Regions from separate parts of the Mesorhizobium sp. M8A.F.Ca.ET.161.01.1.1 genome, predicted to be linked through region 3. Evidence: predicted binding sites of a transcription regulator. Region 3 holds the regulator's gene; each other region holds the start of a gene.

Region 1 (7,796 bases), on a different contig from region 3:
TGGCCGGGCTTTTTGCGTCTGGCCGATCGGATAATGATCTTCTCCATTGAGCCGCGACGAATCGCGAAGCCGCACCGATGAAAAAACTCCTGCGTTTGCTGGTCATGCTGGTTGCCGCAGTGGTGCTCGCTTTGTCGCTCGGCACGCTGGTGCCGCGGCCGCTCTGGCCCACGGCTGCCGCAGGCGAGGGCACGCGGCGCATATTGGTGCTGAAGAACCCAATCCACACCGACATCGCCATTCCGGTGGATGACGGGGTGCGCCGGCGCTTCCGTTTTCTTGCCGATGCCGGCCTGCCTTCGGACGCCCCCGAAGTGCGCTACCTCGTCTTCGGCTGGGGCGGGCGCGCCTTCTACCTGGAAACGCCGACATGGTCGCAAGTGAAGGCGCTGCCGGTATTCAAGGCGCTGACACTCGATGCTTCGGTGATGCATGTCGACGTCGCCGGCGATATCTCCGAGCCGCGCCCCGATATCGCCGGCTTCGACGTGGACGAGGACCGTTTTGCCGCGTTGCTCGACTTTGTCGAAGCGAGTTTTCAGCAGGGACCGAGCGGCCCGATCGTCATCGACAATGCCGCCTATTCCAATTTCGACCGTTTTTATGAGGCCAATGGCCGTTTCAACGCGCTGATCGGCTGCAACACCTGGGCTGCGGCCGCACTGCGCACTGCCGGCCTGCGCACCGGCTGGTGGAACCCGCTGCCGGCATCGCTTGGGTTGTCGATGCGGCTGTATAATTAGCTTTGCCGCAGTTGCTTTCAGCGACGGATGATGTTCTGCTGTTCCCAGCCGTAAAGCCAATCCAAATCCGCCGCGAGCTTCTCTCCTGGCCGAGTCGCCAGGACCAGATTGCGCGCCAATGCCACCGGTCCCCGGGCGTGCCAGGCGAGGCGGTTGAGCGCGCCGCGTTTCAGCACCTTTTCGATGCGCGGTCGTCTTAGGTGCTCCCAGATGGTGAGGCTTTGTGTCAGGTCGCCGGGGAAGTCGGCGAGGAGGTTGGCAAGCGTCGCGGCGTCCTCGATTGCCATGGCGGCACCTTGCGCCGCGAACGGCGTCATTGCGTGCGCGGCGTCGCCGATCAGCGCGATGCCGGCTGGCATTGTCCAAGGCTGTCTCTGTTCGACGGTATGCAGCGGCCAGGTCAGCCACGGGCCGGCTATTTCCACCAGCTTCACGAGTCCTGGCGCGGTGCCGCGCATGGCGGCGGCGAGTATGCCGGGATCGGCATGGCCGGACCAGCCCTCGGTAATGCGCTCGCCTTTGGTGAAGGCGACGAGGTTGAATGCGTCGCCCTTACTGACGGGATAGACGACCATGTGGAAACCCGTATGCAGGAAAGTCGTGACGCAATCGGCTGCACCGATCGCGGCGAAGGCCCGCCCGGCGCTGCTGTCTGCCGCGACGGTGGTGCGCCAGGCCAACTCTCCCGAAAAACGGCTTCTTGGCGATGCCATCCTTTGTGCATCGACAAGCTCGCGCACCGACGACCAGACGCCATCGGCGCCGACCAGCAAGGAGCCTTGTTCCTCCGCCGTATTGCCACCTATCTCGACGGCCGCCGTGACACCATGGCTGCCAGTCGCAATTCTTTGGACGCGCGCCCCGACGGTGAGATGGATATCAGGTATCTCGGCAACCCGTGCCATCAACGCGCTCTGCACATCGGCCCGGTGGGCGACGAGATAGGGCGCGCCCCAGCGGCTCTCGCCGGCTTCCCCTAGCGGCACGCGCGCCAGTTGGCGCAACGTCCTTGCGTCCTTCAATACCACGGCCTCCGGCCTTACCACCGCCGACAGCAGTCGGTCGAGCACGCCGAGTTGACGAAGGATGCGTGTCGCATTGGGAGAGAGCTGGATGCCCGCGCCGACCGCTTCAAGGCGCTGCGCCTGCTCGAACACCTGCACGGGATAACCGCGTTCGGCGAAGGCAACCGCCGCGGTCAGTCCGGCAATGCCAGCTCCGGCGATGACGACTTGCCGGGAGCGCGTGTCGTCCATCCGGTTTGCCGCGAAAGGCTTCAGGCGGCCTGGTCGATGTAGAGGCAGCCCGCGGGCAGGGTTTCCGTCGCCTTCAGCTTTGGCGAATAGCGGTAGAGGGTCGAGCAGTAGGGGCAGACTTTCTCATTGTCGTCGCCCATGTCGAGAAACACATGCGGATGATCGAAAGGCGGGTTGGCGCCCGTGCACATGAATTCCTTGACCCCGATGTCGATTGCCGGATGGCCCGCATCGTTCTGGAAATGGGGAATGGAACCGCCTGCCATCGTCGTCTCCTTAACGCAGTCTCTCTGCATCTGGATCATATCAAGCCTGTTTGCAAGTTCGATGAAATCAAACTGTCGCAAAAGCCTGTCAGAGAACTGTCGCAAAAGCCTGCCACAGGATAAGTTAAGCCGGTTAACCGGCTAAAGCGGGCGGAAGATCAGGAATCATGAACGAATTGAAGCCGGTACAGAGCGAATTCAACAACGTCACGGCAGCGAGCCCGGAAGGCAATCCGGACCGTTTCGTCAACCGCGAGTTCTCCTGGCTGCAGTTCAATCGCCGCGTTCTCGAAGAATCGCTGAACACCCATCACCCGCTGCTGGAGCGCGTCCGCTTCCTGTCGATCTCGGCGGCCAATCTCGACGAGTTCTTCATGGTGCGCGTCGCCGGCCTTGCCGGCCAGGTGCGCGAGGGCATCGTGCTGAAGAGCCCGGACGGACGCACCCCCGAACAGCAGCTCGAACAATTGCTGCATGAAGTCGAGCGGCTGCAGGAAGACCAGCAGAAGAGCCTTTCGGCACTCACGGTTCTGCTCAACAAGGAAGGCATCGAGAGCATCACCCGCGATGCGCTGACCAAGGACGAAAAGGTCTGGCTGGAAGAGCATTTCCAGGACCAGGTGTTTCCAGTGCTCACCCCGCTGTCGATCGACCCGGCGCATCCGTTCCCGTTCATTCCCAATCTCGGCTTCTCCATGGCGCTGCAGCTTCGCCACCGCAAGAATGGCGAGGAGATGAGCGCATTGCTGCGCCTGCCGGTGGCGCTGAAGCGCTTTATCCGCCTTCCGGACCGCAAGAACCATGTCCGCTTCATTCCGCTGGAGGAGGCGGTCGGCCTTTACATCGGCAAGCTGTTCCCCGGCTACGAGGTCAAGGGCTCCGGCACGTTCCGCATCATCCGCGACAGCGATATCGAGGTCGAAGAGGAGTCGGAAGACCTTGTGCGGCTGTTCGAAACGGCGCTGAAGCGTCGCCGCCGCGGTTCGGTTATCCGCATCGAGTTCGACATGCTGATGCCGGGGGAATTGCGCGATTTCGTCGCCGGCGAGCTTGGCGTCTCGTCGAGCCGCATCAGCGTGCTCACCGGGCCGCTGGCGCTCAGCCAGATCTCCGAGATCGTCTCCGTTCCCCGCGACGACCTGAAGTTCACGCCCTACAATCCACGCTTTCCCGAACGTATCCGCGAGCATGGCGGCGACTGTTTTGCCGCCATCCGCGAGAAGGATATCGTCGTCCATCACCCCTACGAGTCGTTCGACGTGGTGGTGCAGTTCCTGCGCCAGGCAATGGCCGACCCCGAAGTGGTGGCGATCAAGCAGACACTCTATCGCACCTCCAACGACAGCCCGATCGTGCGTGCGCTGGTCGACGCGGCCGAGGCTGGCAAGTCGGTGACGGCGCTGGTCGAGCTCAAGGCGCGTTTCGACGAGGAAGCCAACATCCGCTGGGCGCGCGATCTCGAACGCGCCGGCGTGCAGGTCGTGTTCGGTTTCCTCGAACTCAAGACCCACGCCAAGATGTCGCTGGTGGTGCGGCGCGAGGACGGCAAGCTGCGCAACTACGTCCATCTCGGCACCGGCAACTACCATCCGGTGACGGCGCGCATCTACACCGACCTGTCCTTCTTCACCACCGATCCGACGATTGCCCGCGACGTCGCCCAATTGTTCAATTTCATCACCGGCTATGCCGAGCCGACCGCCGAAATGCGGCTGGCGATCTCGCCCTTCACGCTGAGGAACCGCATCCTCCAGCACATTTCAGCCGAGATTACCCATGCGTTGGAGGGACGGCCGGCGCGCATCTGGATGAAGATGAACGCGCTCGTCGATCCCATCATCATCGATGCGCTCTATGATGCCAGCCGCGCCGGCGTGGAAATCGACCTCGTCGTGCGCGGCATATGCTGTCTGCGGCCGCAGGTGCCGGGCCTGTCGGAGAACATCAGGGTCAAGTCGATCGTTGGCCGGTTCCTCGAGCACAGCCGTATCTATTGCTTCGGCAACGGCCATGGCCTTCCCGCGGACGAGGCGATTGTCTACATCTCCTCGGCCGACCTGATGCCGCGCAATCTCGACCGCCGCGTCGAGACCATGGTGCCGATCACCAATCCAACTGTGCATGAACAGATTCTGGGCCAGATCATGCTGGGCAACATCATGGACAATCAGCAAAGTTTCGACGTATTGGCTGATGGAACCTCCCGGCGCGTGGTGCTAGAGGAGGGCGAGGAACCGTTCAACGCGCAGGAATATTTCATGACCAATCCGAGCCTGTCGGGACGGGGTGACGCGCTGAAATCGCATGCGCCCAAGCGAATCGCGCAGTTCAAGCGCCGCAAGAAGAACGCCACCACCTGATGCTGTTCAATTCCCAGGGCCGGCTGCAGGACCGCCGACCGCTGTCCATCATCGACATCGGATCCAATTCGATCCGTCTTGTCGTCTATGAGGGGCTGGCGCGTTCGCCGACCGTGCTGTTCAACGAAAAGATGCTGGCCGGCCTCGGCCGCGGCATCGTCTCGACAGGGAAGCTCGACCCCGAAGGGGTGGCGCGCTCGATGGAGGAGTTTCGCCGTTTCCGCGCGCTCTCCGACCAGGCCGGTGCCGAACACATGTACGTGCTGGCAACCGCCGCGGCCCGTGAGGCGATCAACGGTCCCGATTTCATCCATCGCGCCGAGGAGGTGCTCAAGACCGAGATCCGCGTGCTCTCCGGCCGCCAGGAAGCGCATTATTCCGCGCTCGGCGTCATCTCAGGTTTTCATCCGGCCAACGGTATTGCCGGCGACCTTGGCGGCGGCAGCCTGGAACTGATCGACATCGATGGCGAGGCGATCGGCGACGGCATCACGCTGCCGCTCGGCGGTCTGCGCCTGCAGGACATGGCGAAGAACTCGCTCGTCCAGGCGCAGAAGATCGCACGCCAGGAACTGGCCCGGGCCAAGCTCTTGAAGGGCGGGCAGGGCAGGACTTTCTACGCCGTCGGCGGCACCTGGCGAAACCTCGCCAGGCTGCACATGGAGATGAACAACTACCCGCTCGGCGTCATGCACCACTACGAGATATCGGCCGACAGTGCCCAAACCTTCCTCAAGCAGGTGGCCAGGGGCGAGGTCGAAAAGGTGAGGGGTATCGAGGGCGTCTCCAAGAACCGCCGCTCGCTGCTGCCATACGGCGCGCTCGTGCTGCAGGAAATCATGACGGCGATGCAACCGTCCAGGATCGTCGTTTCGGCGCAAGGCGTGCGCGAAGGCTTTCTCTATTCACTGCTCGAGGCGGCCGAGCAGAAGGCCGATCCGCTGATCTCGGCCGCCGAGGAGCTTGCGCTTTTGCGCTCGCGTTCGGTCCACCACGCGCATGATCTGGTCGAATGGACCGGCAAGGCCTTCAAGGCTTTCGGCATCGACGAGACGGAAGACGAAGCGCGCTATCGCCATGCCGCCTGCCTGCTTGCCGATATCGGCTGGCGCGCTCATCCGGAATATCGCGGCAAGCAGTCGCTCAACATCATCGCGCACGCGTCCTTCATCGGCGTCGATCATCCCGGCCGCGCCTACCTGGCGCTGACCAACGCCTACCGTCATGACGGCGTCTTCAATGAATTGGTGGCGCCCGAAATCAAGGCGCTGGCGCCGCCCCGCCTGTTGGAGCGTGCCCGCGTGCTGGCGGCGATGATGCGCGTCGTCTATCTGCTGACGGCCGCGATGCCCGGCATCATGCCGAGGCTGAAATGGGAAAGCCGCGCCAACGGCGTGCTGGCGCTGGTGCTGCCGGCTTCGCTTTCCGATCTCTACGGCGAGCGGCCGGCCGGCCGGCTGGCGCAACTGGCGCGCGTCACCAATCGTCGTCTGGTGCTGGCGGTCGAGGGCGGCCAGAGCGTGTCGGTCAAATAGTCAAGTCGCGTCGGCGCCTATGCCGAAGCCTCGCCCGTCGGCCGACCATGCGCCGGCGCCAGCCATGGCAAGCGCCAGGAAACCGCCCGATATCGCGATATCCTTCATCAGCATCTGCTGGTGCAGGAAAGCGAGCGCCGCATCACCGGCGCCTTGGCCATGGTGGCCGATATAGCCGGCCGCAATGCAGAAGGCGGCCAGCAGCAGCGCGACGATCCGCGTCTGGAACCCAACGAGGATCAGCAGTCCCGCGATCAGCTCGAAAAGCCCGGTGCCCCAGGCGGCGAGCGCCGGCAGCGGCAGGCCAAGACCGGAGAAATAGCTGGTGGTCCCGGCAATATTGGCGAGCGCCTGGAAGCCGGACGGCACGAACAGCACGGCAAACAGCAGCCGCGAAACTATAAGCAATGCATTGCGACCCATGGCACCCTCCCTTGCCGGCACGGTCACCGGCGACCATTGCAGTCTACGCCTGTGATCACACAACGAAAAAGCGGCGCGGAAAATTCCGCGCCGCTTGTTTCGGGTCCTTGGGAGGGGAAAGCGTCAGCCGCGCTTGGCGTCGATCGAATAGGCGCCGGCGCCCGAGGAGGCGAGCAGGATGAAGCCGCCGGTGATGGCGAGGTTCTTGAGGAACTGGATCATCTGCATCTGGTCGGCCCAGCCGGTGTGGGCGACCAGCCCGGTTGCGATCGTGAAGATGGCGAGCACCCAGGCGGCGATCCTGGTCTGGAAACCGACGAGGACGGCAAGACCGCCAAGCAGCTCGATCAGGCCGACGATGACGGCCGTCGCCGTCGGTGCCGGCAGGCCGAGGCCGCCGAAATAGGCGGCGGTGCCGGAAATGGCTGACAGCTTGCCGAATCCGGAAAGCAGGAAAATGACTGCGAGCAGGATACGGCCGAGAAGGATGGTGACAGAACTGTTGGACGCGGTGCCGGCGCCGGCGGCGGAAGTGTTGATGGACATGGTGGCTCTCCGAATGGGTTGAATGACCACTCACATAGACGATGCCGACTGTTCACCAAAGTCGGCTATGCGGCGACACATTGTTCACAGGAAGGATGTTTTCGGGATTGGCGGCCGCGCGCGAAAATCGTGTCGCGGGATTGGGTTGGAGAAGTAAATTGTGCTGCCGCAAAACGGGATCCTCGGTTCCGAAGTTTGCGAGCACTTGCTTCGGAGATTAGCCGAGACGCTCGTGACGTCGTCATCCACGGGCGAAGCAAGGAGCGAAGCGACGCGCGCAGACCCGAGGATCCATGCCGCGACCTCAAAACGGTCGCAAGCGGTGGAGGATCTACACCGTTGTGCCCTTCGACTGAAGTAGCGGCATGGATTCCAGGGTCTTCGCGACGGAGCTTCGCTCCTGCATCGCCCTGGAATGACGACCTCTTGGGCCTGTCCGCAGGGACCTACCCCGGATGGGTCATGTCCTCCGGCCGCACCAGACGGTCATAGTCGGCCTCGCTGACCAGTCCGGTTGCCAGCGCTTCCTCGCGCAGCGTCGTGCCTTTCTTGTGCGCGGTCTTGGCGATCTTGGCCGCGTTGTCGTAGCCGATGGTGGGCGCAAGCGCAGTCACCAGCATCAGCGAACGGTCGAGGGCCGCCTTGATGTTGTCCTCTCGCGCCTCGA
Region 2 (7,796 bases), on a different contig from region 3:
CGCGACCGGCTTGTCGGCGGCGTCGAACGCGCCGCCCGCGATGTCGGTCGCGCCCGAAAGGTCGACGATGTTGATCTGGCGGTAGAGTGACGCGTCACCCTTCTTCAAGCCCTGGCCGTTGCCGCTGTCGCGCGCCAGCATCAGGAAGGACGTGTCCGAAAGCGCCACGATCTCGCTTTGCGCGGCGACCTTGGTCTTGCCCTTGGCATCCTTGAACACCGGCAGCGGCACGACATATTCATGCGCGAGCTTCAGATGGGCGAGGTCGGAGGCATCATAGACCAGCGCCCGGGTATTCTGCCGTGTCGAGGGTGAATCGCCGCCATCCTGCCTCGGAGCCGACTGCAGCACGGCGATCAGGAACTTGCCGTCCGGTGTCATCGCCATGCCTTCGAGACCCTGGTTGTTCTGGCGCCCGGTTTCGGGATCCTTCGGATCAGGGTCGGCGGCGCCCGGGCCGGGATTGTCGGAGGAGAAGTTCGGCGCCCCCTTGCGCATCGGCACGAGGGCCGCCGGCGGCTGGGTCGCCGACATCAGGCGGCCTTGCGCGGAGAACCTGTAGATGTTGGGCCCGTACTCGTCGGAGATGAACATCGAACCGTCGGGCAGCCGCACGATAGCCTCATTGTCGAGGGCGAGCTTGCCGTTGGTGGCGACGGGCAGCATCGGCATGTCGCCGGCGGCCGGGCGCACATCCGACAGTGGATCGAGGCCGGTGGCATCGGCGCCCTTGTCGTCGGTGAGAAGCATGGTGTCGGCAAGCGTCGCCTTGACGCCCGTCTGCTCCTGGCCGGCGGCGGGAGCAGCGCCTGGCGCGACAGGCGTGAACTCGATGCCGATGATGTTGAGACGCGGCCGGTAGTCGGTGGTGCCGGCGACATTGTAGCCACGGTCGGGCAGGAGCCAGAGCGATCCCTTGTAGGTGCCCGCATCATGCGTCCAGCCGGATGTGTCGATCGCCATGCCGGAGCCCGAGCCGAAGGTCTCGCCGAACTTGTCGCGCTGGTCGGCCGGGATGCGGCCGACGCCGACCAGGCCCTTGTTGACGTAGGCCACGCCGTCGGCAAGCGCCGGGTTGAGAGCGGTGAACAAGGCCAGCGCGACGCCGAGCGAGGCGGTTCGGTGCAAATGTTTCATGGACAATCCTCTTTGTGACGAAGCATGCCGGAGCGGCCGAAGGACAAACGGAAAGAGGTGCCGCATCGATGATGCCGCGCATGCCTCCCCGAGAGCGATCTAAGGCGTCAACATGATGCTTGCGTGACAGTGCGCGGGGCCGACCAGCGGCGATCTCCAAGTGCCGATGAAAACGCTGGGACGGCATGAGATTGTTGATCGCCCATCCGCAGCATTCCGTGCACTAGACACTTATGTACAGTGCGTATATGGTGCCGCCACTGACAGACCGGGAGGGAAGCCTTGAAGTCGCACTACCGCGCAGTTGTCATCGGGGGTGGCGTGGTGGGCGCCTCGGTGCTCTACCACCTGACGCGGTTCGGCTGGAGCGATGTGGCGCTGATCGAGCGCGCCGAACTGACCGCCGGCTCGACCTGGCACGCGGCGGCCGGTTTCCATGCGCTCAACGCCGATCCCAATGTCGCTGCGCTGCAGGACTACACCATCAACCTCTACCGCGAGATCGAGGCCGAATCCGGCTGGGATATCGGGCTGCACATGACCGGCGGCGTCAACATCGCCAGTGATCCGGCGCGCTGGGAGTGGCTGAAATCGGCGTGGGCGGTGTTCCAATCGGTTGGCATTGAGACCGCCCGGCTGGTTACGCCCGACGAGATCAAGGCGATCTGCCCGATCGTCGACGTCACCGGCGTGCTCGGCGGCCTGCACGATTCCAACGAAGGTCATCTCGATCCCTACGGCACGACGCATGCCTATGCGGGTGCTGCCAAGAAGCGTGGCGCCGATGTCATCCTGCGTAACCGCGTGGTCGAGCTGAAGGCGCGCGCCGACGGCCAGTGGGATGTCGTCACCGAGCAGGGCACCATCGTTGCCGAGCATGTCGTCAACGCCGGCGGGTTGTGGGCCAAGCAGCTCGGCCGCATGGCTGGCGTAGACCTGCCGGTGACGCCGATGGAGCATCACTATTTCGTCACCGAGGACATTCCCGAGATCGCGGCGCTCGACCGGGAGATCGGCCTCGCCGTCGATCTCGACGGCTTTTCCTACCTGCGCCAGGAGCGCAAGGGCGTGCTGCTCGGCGTTTACGAGCAGAACCCGAAGCACTGGAACATGGACGGCGCGCCGTGGGACTACGGCATCGAGCTGATCCCGGAAGACATCGACCGCATCAGCCCGGAACTCGCCAAGGCGCATGAACGCTTTCCCTGCCTGGCGACGGCCGGCATTCGCAAATGGGTCAACGGCGCCTTCACCTTCACCCCCGATGGCAATCCGATCGTCGGTCCGGTGCGCGGCCTGAAAAATTACTGGGTCGCCTGCGGCGTCATGGCCGGCTTCAGCCAGGGCGGCGGCGTCGGCAAGTCGCTGGCCGAATGGATGATTTATGGCGAGCCGCAGGCCGACATCTTCGGCATGGACATCGCCCGCTATGGCGCCTTCGCCGCCAACCGCGAATATCTCAGGCAGACGACGCGCCAGTTCTATTCACGCCGCTTCGTCATGACCTTTCCCAATGAGCGATTGCCGGCGGGCCGGCCACTGAAACGCCCCGGCGCCTATGACGGGATGGCTGCTGCCGGCTGCGAATGGACGGCCTCCTGGGGGCTGGAAATCCCGGCCTATTTCGCGCCGATGGGTTTTCGCGAGAACACGACGCTCAAGCGCTCCAACGCCTTCGACATCGTCGGCGACGAAGCGCTGCAGGTGCGCCGTGCCGCCGGCCTCATCGATATCTCGGCCTATTCGCGCTACGCGATTTCAGGGCCGGGCGCCGAGGCGTGGCTCGACCGGCTGCTCGCCTGCCGGCTGCCGAAAGCCGGCCAGGCGCGGCTGGCGCCGATGCTCGGGCCGGACGGGCGGTTGAAGGGCGATCTCACCGTCATCAACTGGGGCGGCGGCGACTATTGGCTGATGGGCTCCTACTATCTCCGGGAATTTCACCTGCGCTGGTTCGAGAGCCACGCGGGAGCAGGCGTCACGGTCACCGACATTTCGGATGTGATGAGCGGATTCCTGCTGACCGGACCGAATGCGCGCAAGATCCTGGAACGAACGACGCATCAGGACGTGTCGGGCAAGGCGCTGCCGTTCATGGCCTGCGGCGCGTTCGATGTCGGCATGGTGCACACGCGGGTTGCCCGTCTCTCCATCGCCGGCGAACTCGGCTTCGAGATCAGCTGCCCCATGACCATGCACGCCACATTGCGCGAAACGCTGCTTGCCGCCGGCGAGGACCTCGGCCTGGCCGAGATCGGCTATTACGCGCTCAATGCGCTCAGGCTGGAGAAGAGCTTCGGCATCTGGTCGCGCGAATTCACGCAGGGCTACACGCCCGGCCAGACCGGGCTCGATCGTTTCATCGCCTTCGACAAGGGCGATTTCGTCGGCCGCGACGCGGCGCTGAAGGAACGAGACGCCGGCGCCGCGCAGCGGATCGTGACGCTGGAGATCGACGCCGTCGATGCCGATGCCAGCGGCTTCGAGCCGGTCTGGCATGGCGGCCGGCGCGTCGGCTTCGTCACCTCCGGCGGATTTGGCTACACGATCGGCAAGAGCGTCGCGCTGGCGTTGGTGGACGACGATTTCGCCGGGGAGGGGACGGCGCTTTCGGTACACATTGTCGGCGTCGAACGGCCTGCGCGGGTCATCTCTGCCTCGCCCTATGATCCCCAGGGCAAGGCGATGCGGCAATGAGGAGGAACTTCCGATGATCGATGAGGCGGCACGAGACAGCAGGCGCGAACGCCGGCGCGGACGCACCGGCGAGGCGGGCAGCGAATCCAGCCGCAAGCCCAATTACCGGTCGCTGAAGAATCCATTCCTCCCGCAGCCGATCTTTTCCGACGACCAGGTGGCGTCGATCCACGACACGGCGCTGCGGGTGCTGGAAGAGCTCGGCATCAAGGTGCTGCTGCCGCAGGCGCGCGAAGTGCTCGCCCGCGCCGGCGCGCTGGTCGATCCCGAGACCGACATGGTGCGCATCGGCCGCGACATGGTGATGCCAGCCTTGGCCTCGGCGCCGCGATCGATCCACGCCAATGCAGGCGCGCGTGCTCGCGATCTGTTGCTCGAACTGGGTTCGATGACATTCCTGGCGGGCTCCGGCGCGCCCAACGTCACCGATCTCGACCGCGGCCGGCGACCCGGAACGCTGGTCGCCTTCGAGGAACTCATCAAGCTGGTGCAGCATTTCGATGTCCTGCACATGCTGGGGCCGTGCATCGAGCCGCAGGACATCGACAATCGTTTTCGCCACTATGCCGTCAATCGGGCGCAGCTGACCCTGTCGGACAAATTCCCGTTCGTGTTCGCGCGCGGCACGCCGCAGGTCGATGACAGTTTCGAGATGATCAGGCTGGCCCGCGGGCTGTCCGAAGACGAGTTCCGCTCGGGCGCGCATTGCTACACCGTCATCAACACCAACTCGCCGCGCCAGCTCGACATCCCGATGGCGCAAGGCATCATCGATTTCGCCAAGGCGGGGCAGGTGCTGATCATCACGCCGTTCTGCCTGGCCGGTGCGATGGCGCCGATCACGGTGGCCGGCGCCCTGACGCTGCAGCATGCCGAAGCGCTGGCCGGGCTGACGCTGGCGCAGATCGTGCGGCCGGGCGCGCCGGTGGTCTACGGTTCCTTCTCCTCCAATGTCGACATGAAATCGGGCGCGCCGGCCTTCGGCACGCCGGAGCACGTCAAGGCCACACTGGGCGCGGGCCAACTGGCGCGCTTCACCGGTCTGCCATGGCGCTCGGGCGGCGGCAGCGCGGCCAACATTTCGGACGCGCAGGCGGCGCACGAGACGCAGTTCGCGCTTTGGGGCTCGGTGCTGTCGGGCGCCACCGTCTGCATCCATGCGGCCGGCTGGCTGGAAGGCGGCTTGAGTGTTTCCCTGGAAAAGCTGGTTACCGATATCGAGGCGCTGCAGACGGTCGCCGAACTCTGCGCCGCGACGCCCGGCGACGACGACGCAATTGGCTTCGAGGCGATCGCCGAAGTGCAGCCGGGCGGCCACTTTTTCTCGGCTGGCCATACGATGGCGCGCTACCGCACCGCCTTCTACGAGCCGCTGGTGGCCGACTGGTCGAATTTCGGCAACTGGACGAAAAGCGGTTCGAAGAACGCCACCGAACGCGCCACCGGCGTCTGGAAACGCATCCTTGCCGATTTCGAGCCGCCCGCTTCGGCCGCCGCCACGTCAGGCGTGCTCGACGCGTTCATCGCCCGGCGCACCGAAGAAGGTGGAGCGGCACCGGTTTCCTGAAGGCCGGCAAACGCGCACCAAGAGGTCTGAAGCTGGCTCAATTCCAGCAGCCATTGGCAATTCGTGCGTCTCGTGCAGAAATGAGCGGCATGCGCGAAGCGTCGATCGCAATGGTGATCTTCCTGTGCCTGGCGGGGGCAGCTTTCGCCGCCATGGCGGTCTGGCCCAGGATGCCGGTCAGGCATCGCGACGACGATACGAATGCAGTGGTCCGGCTCGCCGCCAATCTGTTCGGAGTGATGACCTCGCTGATGCTTGGGCTGATGATCAACTCGGCCAAGAACACCTTCGAATCGATCGATCACAATGTGCATGCCTATGCGACGGAGCTGATCCTGCTCGACAGGACCTTGCGCCAGTACGGACCGCAAACCGAAACGGTGCGCCAGCCGCTGGTTGCCTATGTGCAGGGGGTGGTGGCCGATGCCATGCAGGGCGACGAGACGCCTGCCGCCGGCAACGAGCTGTCCGAACATCTGTTGACGGAGATCGGCACGCGGCTGAGCGCGCTGCCGCCGGCCGACGCGGCGCGCGCCTCCGTCTTGCAGGACGCCCGTCAGCGCCTGCAGAAAGTGCTGGAATTGCGCTGGGTGCTGATCGAGCAGTCGGAGGGCACGATCCCCTGGCCGCTGATCGTCATGCTGGTTACGTGGCTGGCGCTGATCTTCGCCAGTTTCGGGTTCAGGGCGCCGAGGAATGCGATCACTGCCGCGACCTTCATGGTCTCGGCCGCGCTGATTGCCGGGGCGATCTACCTGATCCTGGACATGGATGTGGCGTTCTCCGGCCCGATCCAGATTTCGTCGGCGCCGCTGGAGCGGGCCTTGGCGGAATTGCAGCGATGATGCGGAACCGGCGGCATTCCCCAGACATTCATGGGGATGGCCAATGGAGGACGACATGGGTTTCGACCAGTATCACGAACCGCCGGAAGAACTGTCGCAGCAAGTGCGCACCTTCGCCCGCATGATCGCCTCGCTGATCGAGGAGGCGGAAGCGATCGGCTGGTACGAACAGCGCATGTCGGTGGAAAAGGACCCGCAAGCCAAGGCGATCATGAAGAACGCGCAGAGCGAGGAGTTCAAGCATTTCGGCATGGACCTCGAATTCCTGCTGCGCCAGAAGACCGACTGGCGCGCGGAACTGAAGGAAATCCTGTTTACGACAGGGGATATCGTGAAGGCCGGTGAGCGGGGCGAAAAGAAGGTGGATTGAACGGCTTCGCTGGCTTCTTGTCAAAGCTACGGCCCCAACTCACACCGCCGCGACAAACCCGTCCAGCACGCGTTTCTGGCCGGCCTTGTCGAAGTCGATGGTCAGCTTGTTGCCTTCGATGGCCGCAATGTTGCCGTTGCCGAATTTCTGGTGGAAGACGCGGTCGCCGACGCTGAAGGCCGACGGCGTGTCGGAGACGGATTTGGCGACCAGTTCGCCGTCGATGGTGCGGCCCTTTACGCTGGTGCGGCCGGCGCCGTAGCCGGAGTCGGTCTCGCCATAGCCGATGCGCTCGACCTGATGACCCGAGCGGGTGCCCCAGTTGCGGTCGGTCGCCTCGGTTCGGTTGGCCTGCGCGCGCTGCCAGCCCGGCGTCGAATAGGTGTTGGAGAAGGCGCCGGATTTTTCCGCGCCGCCCGAATTGCCGCCGATATTGTCGAAGCGCGAGGCGCCATACGGGTTCTGTCTTCCTGCCCCTTGGCCGCCGCCACGGCCGGACGCGAATGAGCCGCCGCCATAGGGATTGCCGTAGCCGCCGTAGGAATTGCCGGCTTCGGCGACCTCGACATGGGCTTCCGGCAGTTCCTCGAGGAAGCGCGACGGGATGGTCGATTGCCAGAGGCCGTGGATGAGGCGGTTGGAGACGAACCAGATATGCAGGTTCTTCTTGGCCCGCGTCAGGCCGACATAGGCGAGGCGGCGCTCTTCCTCGAGCCCCGAACGGCCGCCTTCGTCCAGCGCGCGCTGATGGGGAAACAGGCCTTCCTCCCAGCCGGGCAGGAAAACGGTCTCGAATTCGAGGCCCTTGGCCGAGTGCAGCGTCATGATGGAAACGGCATCGAGCCCGGCATTCTGCTCGGCATCCATGACCAGCGCGACATGTTCGAGGAAGGAGCGCAGCGATTCATACTCCTCCATGGAGCGGATCAGTTCCTTCAGGTTCTCCAGCCGACCGGGGGCTTCCGCCGAACGGTCGTTCTTCCACATGTCGGTGTAGCCGCTCTCTTCGAGAATGGTCTCGGCGAGCTCGGTGTGCGGGGTGGTTTCCAGCGCCTTCTGCCAGCGTTCGAAATTGGCCGCGACCTCGCGCAGCGCAGCGCGCGGTTTCGGCTTCAACTCGTCGCTTTCGGCGAGCGTGCCCGCCGCCTCCAGCATCGGGATGCGCATGCCGCGCGCCGTGTCG
Region 3 (7,796 bases):
CAGGGCGCCGATCATGCCGAGCATGCGGGTGTCGATCTCGGTCGCCTTCAGGAACCGGGCGACCGCGCCGAGTTCCGAGGCGCGCGCGGTATCGGCCTGCGGGTTGGACGTCGTATCGGTCATGATTTCCTCCAACCGGCTGGCCGTCTACGCGGATGCCGAAGCCAGCCTAGAAGCTATCCGCGTGATGCGGAAACACAAATCTTTTTGAGAAAACGCCGCGGCTTTGGGCCGCGGCGCCTTCATTTCTTCAAGCGGTCAAACTCAGTTGCAGGCCGCAACGCTGCCGGCGGCGACGCCCGCGCAGACTTCGTCCTTCTTGATCCAGCCGGCGTCGATGACGAGGTTGAGATTATCCTTGGTGATGGCGACCGGGGTCAGGAACAGCGACTTGACGGTGTTGCCGCCAGGCGTTGTGAAGTCCTTCACGCCGGCGATGTCGGTCATCTTCTTGCCGTCGGCGAGCTGCGAGGCGATCTCGGCGGCGTTCTTGCCGAGTTCACGCGCGTCCTTCCACACCGACACGGTCTGGGTGCCGAGCGCGATGCGGTTGAGCGCGGCGTGGTCGCCGTCCTGGCCAGAGACCGGCACGGTGCCGGCGAGCCCCTGCGCCGTCAGCGCCGCGACGACGCCGCCGGCGGTGCCGTCATTGGCCGCGACCACCGCGTCGACCTTGTTGTCATTGGCGGTGAGGAATTGCTCCATGTTCTTCTGGGCGTTGGCGGGCAGCCAGCCGTCCGTATAGGCCTCGCCGACATTCTTGATCTTGCCCGAGTCGATGGCTTCCTTCAGCACTTCCATCGAGCCCGAGAACAGGAAGTCGGCATTCGGGTCGGCACCCGAGCCCTTGATGAAGACGTAGTTGCCTTCAGGCTTCACCTTGAACACTTCACGGGCCTGCATGCGGCCGACTTCCTTGTTGTCGAAGGTCAGGTAGAAGACGTCCTTGTTTTCGATCAGGCGGTCATAGCCGACGACCGGAATGCCCTCGTCGAGCGCTTTCTGCACCGCCGGACCGATGGCCGAGGCATCCTGCGCCAGGATGATCAGCGAATTGGCGCCCTGCGAAATCAGGCTCTCGACATCGGTCAGCTGCTTGCCGGGATTGGACTGCGCATCGGCGGAAATGTACTTGTCGCCCGCGGCCTCGATCGCCTTCTTCATGGCGGCCTCGTCGGTCTTCCAGCGCTCTTCCTGGAAGTTGGACCAGGAAACGCCGATGACCTTGTCCTTCGCCTGCGCGACCGACACCAGTGTCAGCGACATGGCGACACCCGCCAGGATGGCGGCTGTGAATCTCTTCATGATATCCTCCCTGCGCCGCGTATGGCGCGACCAAACTGGCCCGAAGGCCGGCACAAAGGCTCTATTTTTTCGAGCCTCGAAAAAACACTGGTCCATCGCCAGAACACTGTCAACATCGATTCTGATGGATTTTGAGGTGCCAGAAATTTTTTTTCGAGCCTCGCAATAAATAAATGACAGCACCGGCCGCTTCTGCCAGTGTTTGACCCTGTTGCCGGAGGTATTCGAGGGGGATCAAGAACCGCGGCAACCGGGAGGGAAAGCATGTCGGTGGGAATCCGCCACGACGATCTGCGCCGGCGCAACCGCGCAATGGTGATTGCAGCCGTGCGCCGGGATGGTCAGCCCTCGCGCACCGAGATCGCCGCCACCACTGGCCTCAGCCACTCGACCATATCGGCGATATCCGCCGACCTGATCGGCGAAGGTATCCTGACCGAAGGCAAGCCGAACGAGGCCGGCTCACTCAAACGCGGCCGGCCGCAGGTTGGCCTCGGCCTCAACCCCGAGGCCGCGGCTGTGATGACCGTGGTGCTGTCGCTGAATTTCCTATCCGTCGCCGTCATCGATTATGCCGGCCAGGTGGTCGCCGAGGAGCAGCGCCGGCTGGACACGCTGACCATGTCGCGCGAGGCGCTGATCGGCGAATGCACGGCAATAGTGCGCCGCCGCATCGAGGACCCCGATCTCGATATCCGCAGTGTTGCCCGCATCGCGCTGGCGATCCAGGGCATCACCGACACCAAGGCGCGTGCCATGCTGTGGTCGCCGATCACGCCGCAGACGGACATTGCCTTCGCCGACATACTCGAAGCCGAATTCGGCATCCCCGCCACCATGGAGAACGACTGCAACATGATGGCGGTGGCGTTGCGCTGGCGCGACCCTCAACGCTACCGCGACGACTTCATCGCCATCCTGCTCTCGCACGGCATCGGCATGGGCCTGGTGCTCAAGGGCGAACTGTTCACCGGCACCCATTCATCGGGCGGCGAATTCGGCCACATGATCCATCGCCCGGGCGGCGCGCTCTGCCGTTGCGGGCGGCGCGGCTGCGTCGAGGCCTATGCCGGCAACTATGCCATCTGGCGTAATGCCAGGCAGCTTGGCGAGGACGCCGAACCGGTCGCCGATGTCAGCGACGCGCAGATGCGGACACTCGCCGCGACGGCAAGGGAGAAAGACGGACCGGAGCGCGAAGCCTATCGCAAGGCGGGCGAGGCGCTGGGCTATGGGCTGGGCAGCCTGTTCGCGCTGATCGACCCGGCGCCGGTCGCCATGGTCGGTGTCAGTGCCGCCGCCTTCGATCTGATCGAGCCGGCCTTGCGCGAGGCCATCGCCCAGACCGCCGGCGGCCAGCATTCGGAATCGATTTCCTTCGACACCGAGCCGAACGAACTGCCGCTCATTCGCGAAGGCTGCGCCATGCGCGCCTTGACCTTCGTCGACCAGGAGATTTTCGCGCCGGGCGTGCAGGCGAGAGGCAGTGCTGGGAAGAGCGTGGCCTGAGCGAACGCTCCGGTGAATCACCACCAATGCTGGAGGTTGGCCGAGCGCCCTCAAGGTCGTCATCCCTGGGCGGAGCAGCCGCGAAGCGGCGTCGCGGAGACCCTGGGATCCATGCCGTGACCTCGATCGTAGAGTGCAACGGCGCAGAATTCTGCACTGCGGCGACGCGTCGAGGTCCCGGCATGGATCCTCGGGTCTGCGCCGCGTCGCTTCGCTCCTTGCTCCGCTCGTGGATGACGAAGTCAGGGGCGTAGCCGCCCTGGACCTAGTCTTCCCTGATCGCGTAGCCCGCGCCGCGGATGGTGCGGATGACGTCGGGCATGCGGCCATTGTTGACCGCCTTGCGCAGGCGACCGACATGCACGTCCACCGTGCGCTCGTCGATATAGATCGTCTCGCCCCAGACATTGTCGAGCAACTGGCTGCGCGAGAACACCCGGCCGGGATGGCGCATCATGAATTCGAGCAGCCGGAACTCGGTCGGTCCGAGCCGGATTTCGCTCTTCTTGCGATAGACCCGGTGCGATTCACGGTCGAGCACGATGTCGCCGACCTTGAGCACGCTGGACAGCACTTCCGGCTTGGCGCGACGCAGCAGCGCCTTGACCCGGGCCATGAATTCCGGCGTCGAGAACGGCTTGACCAGATAGTCGTCGGCGCCGGTCGAAAGGCCACGCACGCGGTCGCTCTCCTCACCGCGCGCCGTGAGCATGATGATCGGCAACCTCTCGGTCTCGGGCCGCATTCGCAGGCGCCGACAGAGTTCGATGCCGGAAACAGCCGGCACCATCCAGTCGAGCACCAGGAGGTCGGGCACATTCTCCTGGAGGCGGATCTCGGCTTCGTCGCCGCGCGTCACCACCTCGACCTGGTAGCCTTCCGATTCCAGATTGTAGCGGAGGAGCACGCCGAGCGGCTCCTCGTCCTCCACCACCATGATGCGTGGCGCGATCATTGGCAGATCATCCTATCGTCAAGCCGCCGGCGCCGACATCGCCGTCTCGTCCTGCTTCGGACGATTGGCGGGCAGTTGCGTTCCGGTCAGCACATAATACGCATTCTCGGCGATGTTGGTCACATGGTCGCCGATGCGCTCGAGATTCTTGGCGCAGAACAAGAGATGCGTGCAAGCCGTGATGTTGCGCGGATCCTCCATCATGTAGGTCAGCAGTTCGCGGAACACCGAGGTGTATTTGACGTCGATGCGTTCGTCGTCATTCCTGAGCTTGGCGAGGGCGGCGGCATCGCCGGCCGCATATTCCTCGACCACGCCCTGCACCTGGATCAGCACCAGCTGCGCCATGGAATCGATCGAGTGCGACAGGTCGCGCGGCGTCGCGGTGAGGCCGACGGAACCGACACGCTTGGCGATGTTCTTGGCAAGGTCGCCGATGCGCTCGAGGTCGCCCGCCATGCGGATCGAGCCGACGACATGACGCAGATCGTCGGCCATCGGCTGGCGCTTGGCGATCAGGGTGATGGCGCGGTCGTCGAGTTCGCGCTGGCGCGCATCCATGATGGCGTCGTCGGAGACGACGCGCTGTGCCAGCGCGTTGTCGGAATTCAGCAGAGCCTTGGTGGCGCCGCCGACCATCGTGCCGGCGAGATCGCCCATGTCGCTGATCAGCCTGCTGATCTGTCCGAGATCCTCATCGAAGGCTGCGACTGTGTGTTCGGCCATGATCCTGGTCCTCGTATGCGTGATATCAGCCGAAGCGGCCGGTGATGTAGTCCTGCGTGCGCTTCTCGCGAGGCGACGTGAAGATCTTCTCGGTCTTGTCGAATTCGACCAGTTCGCCCAGATACATGAACGCCGTCTGGCGCGACACGCGCGCCGCCTGCTGCATGTTGTGGGTGACGATGACGATCGTATAGTCGGCCTGCAGCTCGTCGATCAGTTCCTCGATCTTGGCGGTCGACAGCGGATCGAGCGCCGAGGCTGGTTCGTCGAGCAGGATGACTTCCGGCTTCACCGCCACGGTGCGGGCGATGCAAAGACGCTGCTGCTGGCCGCCCGACAGGCTGAGGCCGCTAGCGTTGAGCTTGTCCTTGACCTCGGTCCACAATGCCGCGCGCTTCAGCGCCTGTTCGACACGGCCGTCCATCTCGGACTTGCTGATCTTCTCGTAGAGACGGACGCCGAAAGCGATGTTCTCGTAGATCGACATCGGGAACGGCGTCGGCTTCTGGAACACCATGCCGATCTTGGTGCGCAGGAGATTGAGATCCTGCGAGCGGTCGAGGATGTTCTGGCCGTCGAGCAGCACCTGGCCGTCGGCGCTCTGCTTCGGGTAGAGCTCGTAGATGCGGTTGAAGACGCGCAGCAGCGTCGACTTCCCGCAGCCCGACGGGCCGATGAAGGCGGTGACGCTGCGCTCGGGCAGCGACAGGCTGATATCCTTCAACGCCTTCGACTGGCCGTAGTAGAAGTTGAGGTTCTTGACCTCGATCTTGGCCTTATCCACGGCCACTTCGGGCGTGTTCAACTCGGTGGACAACATCGGTTTCATCTGTCCTCTCTGCGTCCGGTAAGGCTGCGGGCGAAAATGCTCAGGCCGAGAACCGTCAGGGTGATTATGAGTGCGCCAGTCCATGCCAGTTGCTGCCATTCCTCATAGGGGCTGAGAGCGAACTGGAAGATGGTGACAGGCAGGCTGGCCATCGGCGCGTTGAGATTGCTCGACCAGAACTGGTTGTTGAGCGCGGTGAAGAGCAACGGCGCCGTCTCGCCGGAGATGCGGGCGATGGCGAGCAATATGCCGGTGACGATGCCGGAGAGCGCGGCGCGGTAAGCGACAGATTTGATGACCACCCAGCGCGGCGCGCCGATCGCGGTGCCGGCTTCACGCAGCGCGTTCGGCACCAGGTTGAGCATGTCCTCGGTGGTGCGCACCACGACCGGAATGACCAGGATGGCCAGCGCAACGGCGCCGGCAATGGCGGAGAAATGTCCCATCGGCCGCACCATCAACTCGTAGACGAACAGGCCGATGATGATCGATGGCGCCGACAACAGGATATCGTTGATGAAGCGCACGATGGTGGTGAGCTTGGAGAAGCGGCCGTATTCGGCCATGTAGGTACCGGCGAGCACGCCGATCGGCGTGCCGACGATCACGGCGATGATCGTCATCACCACGCTGCCGTAGATGGCATTGAGCAGGCCCCCGGCGTCGCCGGGCGGAGGCGTCATTTCGGTGAAAACGGCCAGCGAGACGCCGGACAGGCCCTTGTAGAGCAGCGCGCCGAGGATAAGTGCCAGCCAGGCGAGGCCAATGCCGGCGGCGACGACGCACAGCGTCATCATCACGCCATTCCTGCGCTTGCGGCTTTGGTGAAGCGATGCGGCTGTCGACATTGGTCAGGCTCCCGTACGGGCGTCGATGCGCATCAGCATGTAGCGTGCGATGGCAAGGATGAGGAAGGTGATGACGAACAGGATCAGGCCGAGCGCCACCAGCGAGGAGGTGTAGAGATCGCCAACGGCTTCGGTGAATTCGTTGGCGATGGTCGCCGAGATCGTCGTGGCGGGCGCGAACAGCGAAGTCGAGATGCGGTGCGCGTTGCCGATGACGAAAGTGACGGCCATCGTTTCGCCGAGCGCACGGCCAAGGGCGAGCATGACGCCGCCCATGATACCGATCCGGGTATAGGGAATGACCACGCGCCGCGTCACTTCCCAGGTCGTGCAACCGATGCCGTAGGCCGACTCTTTCAGCACCGACGGCACCGTGTCGAACACGTCCTTGGTGATCGAGGTGATGAAAGGCAGGATCATGATGGCGAGGATCATCGCCGAGGTGAGCAGGCCGATACCATAGGGCGGGCCGGCAAACAGGTTGTTGAGCCCGGGAACACCATGGAACAGCCAGATGATAAAGGGTTGCACCGTCGTCTGCAGGAACGGTGCCAGCACGAATAGGCCCCAGATGCCGTAGATGATCGAGGGGATGCCGGCGAGCAGTTCGACCGCCATGCCAATCGGGCGCCGCAATGCGCGCGGGCAAAGTTCGGTGAGAAAGATCGCGATGCCGATGCCGAGCGGCACGGCAATCAGGATGGCGATGGCGGATGTGATGATGGTGCCGTAGATGGGCGCCAGCGCACCGAATTTCTCGGTCACCGGGTTCCAGCTTTCCGTGGTCAGAAAGGAGAAGCCGAAGGTCGAGAGCGCTTGCCAGGAACCGGCAAACAACGAGATGGCGAAGCCGCCAAGCAGGACCAGAACCAGGATCGCGGCGGCACGGGTCGCCGCATGAAAGATCGTGTCCGTCAGCGCGAAACGTCTGACGATGGCATCGCGCGAGCCCTTGATGGCTGGCAAGGCTTCCTGGACAGCACTCATGTCAAGCTCGGCTCTTTGTGTTGAGAAAAAGGAGCGCCGCGTAAAGCGGCGCTCCTTCGGGTGATGTTACTCGCCAGCGTAGACCGGCTTGCCGCCGGCCTGGATGTCGGCCTTCCACGAAGCCTTGATCAGGTCGACGACGCTGTCGGGGATCGACACGTAGTCGAGCGCCTTGGCGGTTTCCTTGCCGTCCTTGTAGGCCCAGGCAAAGAACTTCAGCGCTTCGCCGGTGGCGGCGGCATCGTCCGGAGCCTTGTGGATCAGCACCCAGGTCGAGGCGGCGATCGGCCAGGTGGCGTCGCCGGGCTCGTTGGTGATGATGACGTTGAAGTTCTTGGCAGTCTTGAAGTCGGCATTCGAAGCGGCGGCGCCGAAGGATTCGAGCGACGGCTCGACGACCTTGCCGGCTGCATTCAGCATCTTGGAGTAGGACAGCTTGTTCTGCTTGGCATAGGCATATTCGACGTAGCCGATGCCGCCGTCGGTCTGCTTGACGGTGTTGGCAACGCCTTCGCTGCCCTTGGCGCCGACGCCGGTCGGCCATTCGACGGCCGTGTCCGAACCAACCTTGTCCTTCCAGTCGGGCGAGAGCTTCACGAGGTAGTCGGTGAAGTTGAAGGTGGTGCCCGAGCCGTCC

What was found. Region 3 encodes PhoB, which activates phosphate uptake and scavenging genes when phosphate is short. Its sites were predicted from a motif close to TGTCATNNANCTGTCAT; they were not measured.
Region 1: the regulator PhoB is predicted to act here: its motif matches at 2,352-2,368, upstream of EN804_RS13435 (RNA degradosome polyphosphate kinase).
Region 2: the regulator PhoB is predicted to act here: its motif matches at 1,250-1,266, upstream of EN804_RS09650 (esterase-like activity of phytase family protein).

Annotation. Positions count from the first base shown of each region.
Region 1 covers NZ_SRTD01000004.1:383,199-390,994, forward strand. The annotation lists gene EN804_RS13420 (TIGR02117 family protein) at 78-743, shown strand; gene EN804_RS13425 (FAD-dependent monooxygenase) at 761-1,999, opposite strand; gene EN804_RS13430 (zinc-finger domain-containing protein) at 2,020-2,265, opposite strand; gene EN804_RS13435 (RNA degradosome polyphosphate kinase) at 2,433-4,625, shown strand; gene ppx (exopolyphosphatase) at 4,625-6,160, shown strand; gene EN804_RS13445 (DoxX family protein) at 6,161-6,583, opposite strand; gene EN804_RS13450 (DoxX family protein) at 6,707-7,129, opposite strand; gene fumC (class II fumarate hydratase) at 7,576-7,796, opposite strand, start outside.
Region 2 covers NZ_SRTD01000003.1:194,652-202,447, reverse strand. The annotation lists gene EN804_RS09650 (esterase-like activity of phytase family protein) at 1-1,137, opposite strand, end outside; gene EN804_RS09645 (FAD-dependent oxidoreductase) at 1,420-3,831, shown strand; gene EN804_RS09640 (trimethylamine methyltransferase family protein) at 3,845-5,398, shown strand; gene EN804_RS09635 (DUF4239 domain-containing protein) at 5,488-6,243, shown strand; gene EN804_RS09630 (hypothetical protein) at 6,299-6,613, shown strand; gene EN804_RS09625 (UvrD-helicase domain-containing protein) at 6,653-7,796, opposite strand, start outside.
Region 3 covers NZ_SRTD01000005.1:165,952-173,747, reverse strand. The annotation lists gene EN804_RS15065 (sugar ABC transporter permease) at 1-123, opposite strand, end outside; gene xylF (D-xylose ABC transporter substrate-binding protein) at 265-1,305, opposite strand; gene EN804_RS15055 (ROK family protein) at 1,570-2,814, shown strand; gene phoB (phosphate regulon transcriptional regulator PhoB) at 3,080-3,769, opposite strand; gene phoU (phosphate signaling complex protein PhoU) at 3,788-4,495, opposite strand; gene pstB (phosphate ABC transporter ATP-binding protein PstB) at 4,521-5,324, opposite strand; gene pstA (phosphate ABC transporter permease PstA) at 5,321-6,172, opposite strand; gene pstC (phosphate ABC transporter permease subunit PstC) at 6,176-7,159, opposite strand; gene pstS (phosphate ABC transporter substrate-binding protein PstS) at 7,226-7,796, opposite strand, start outside.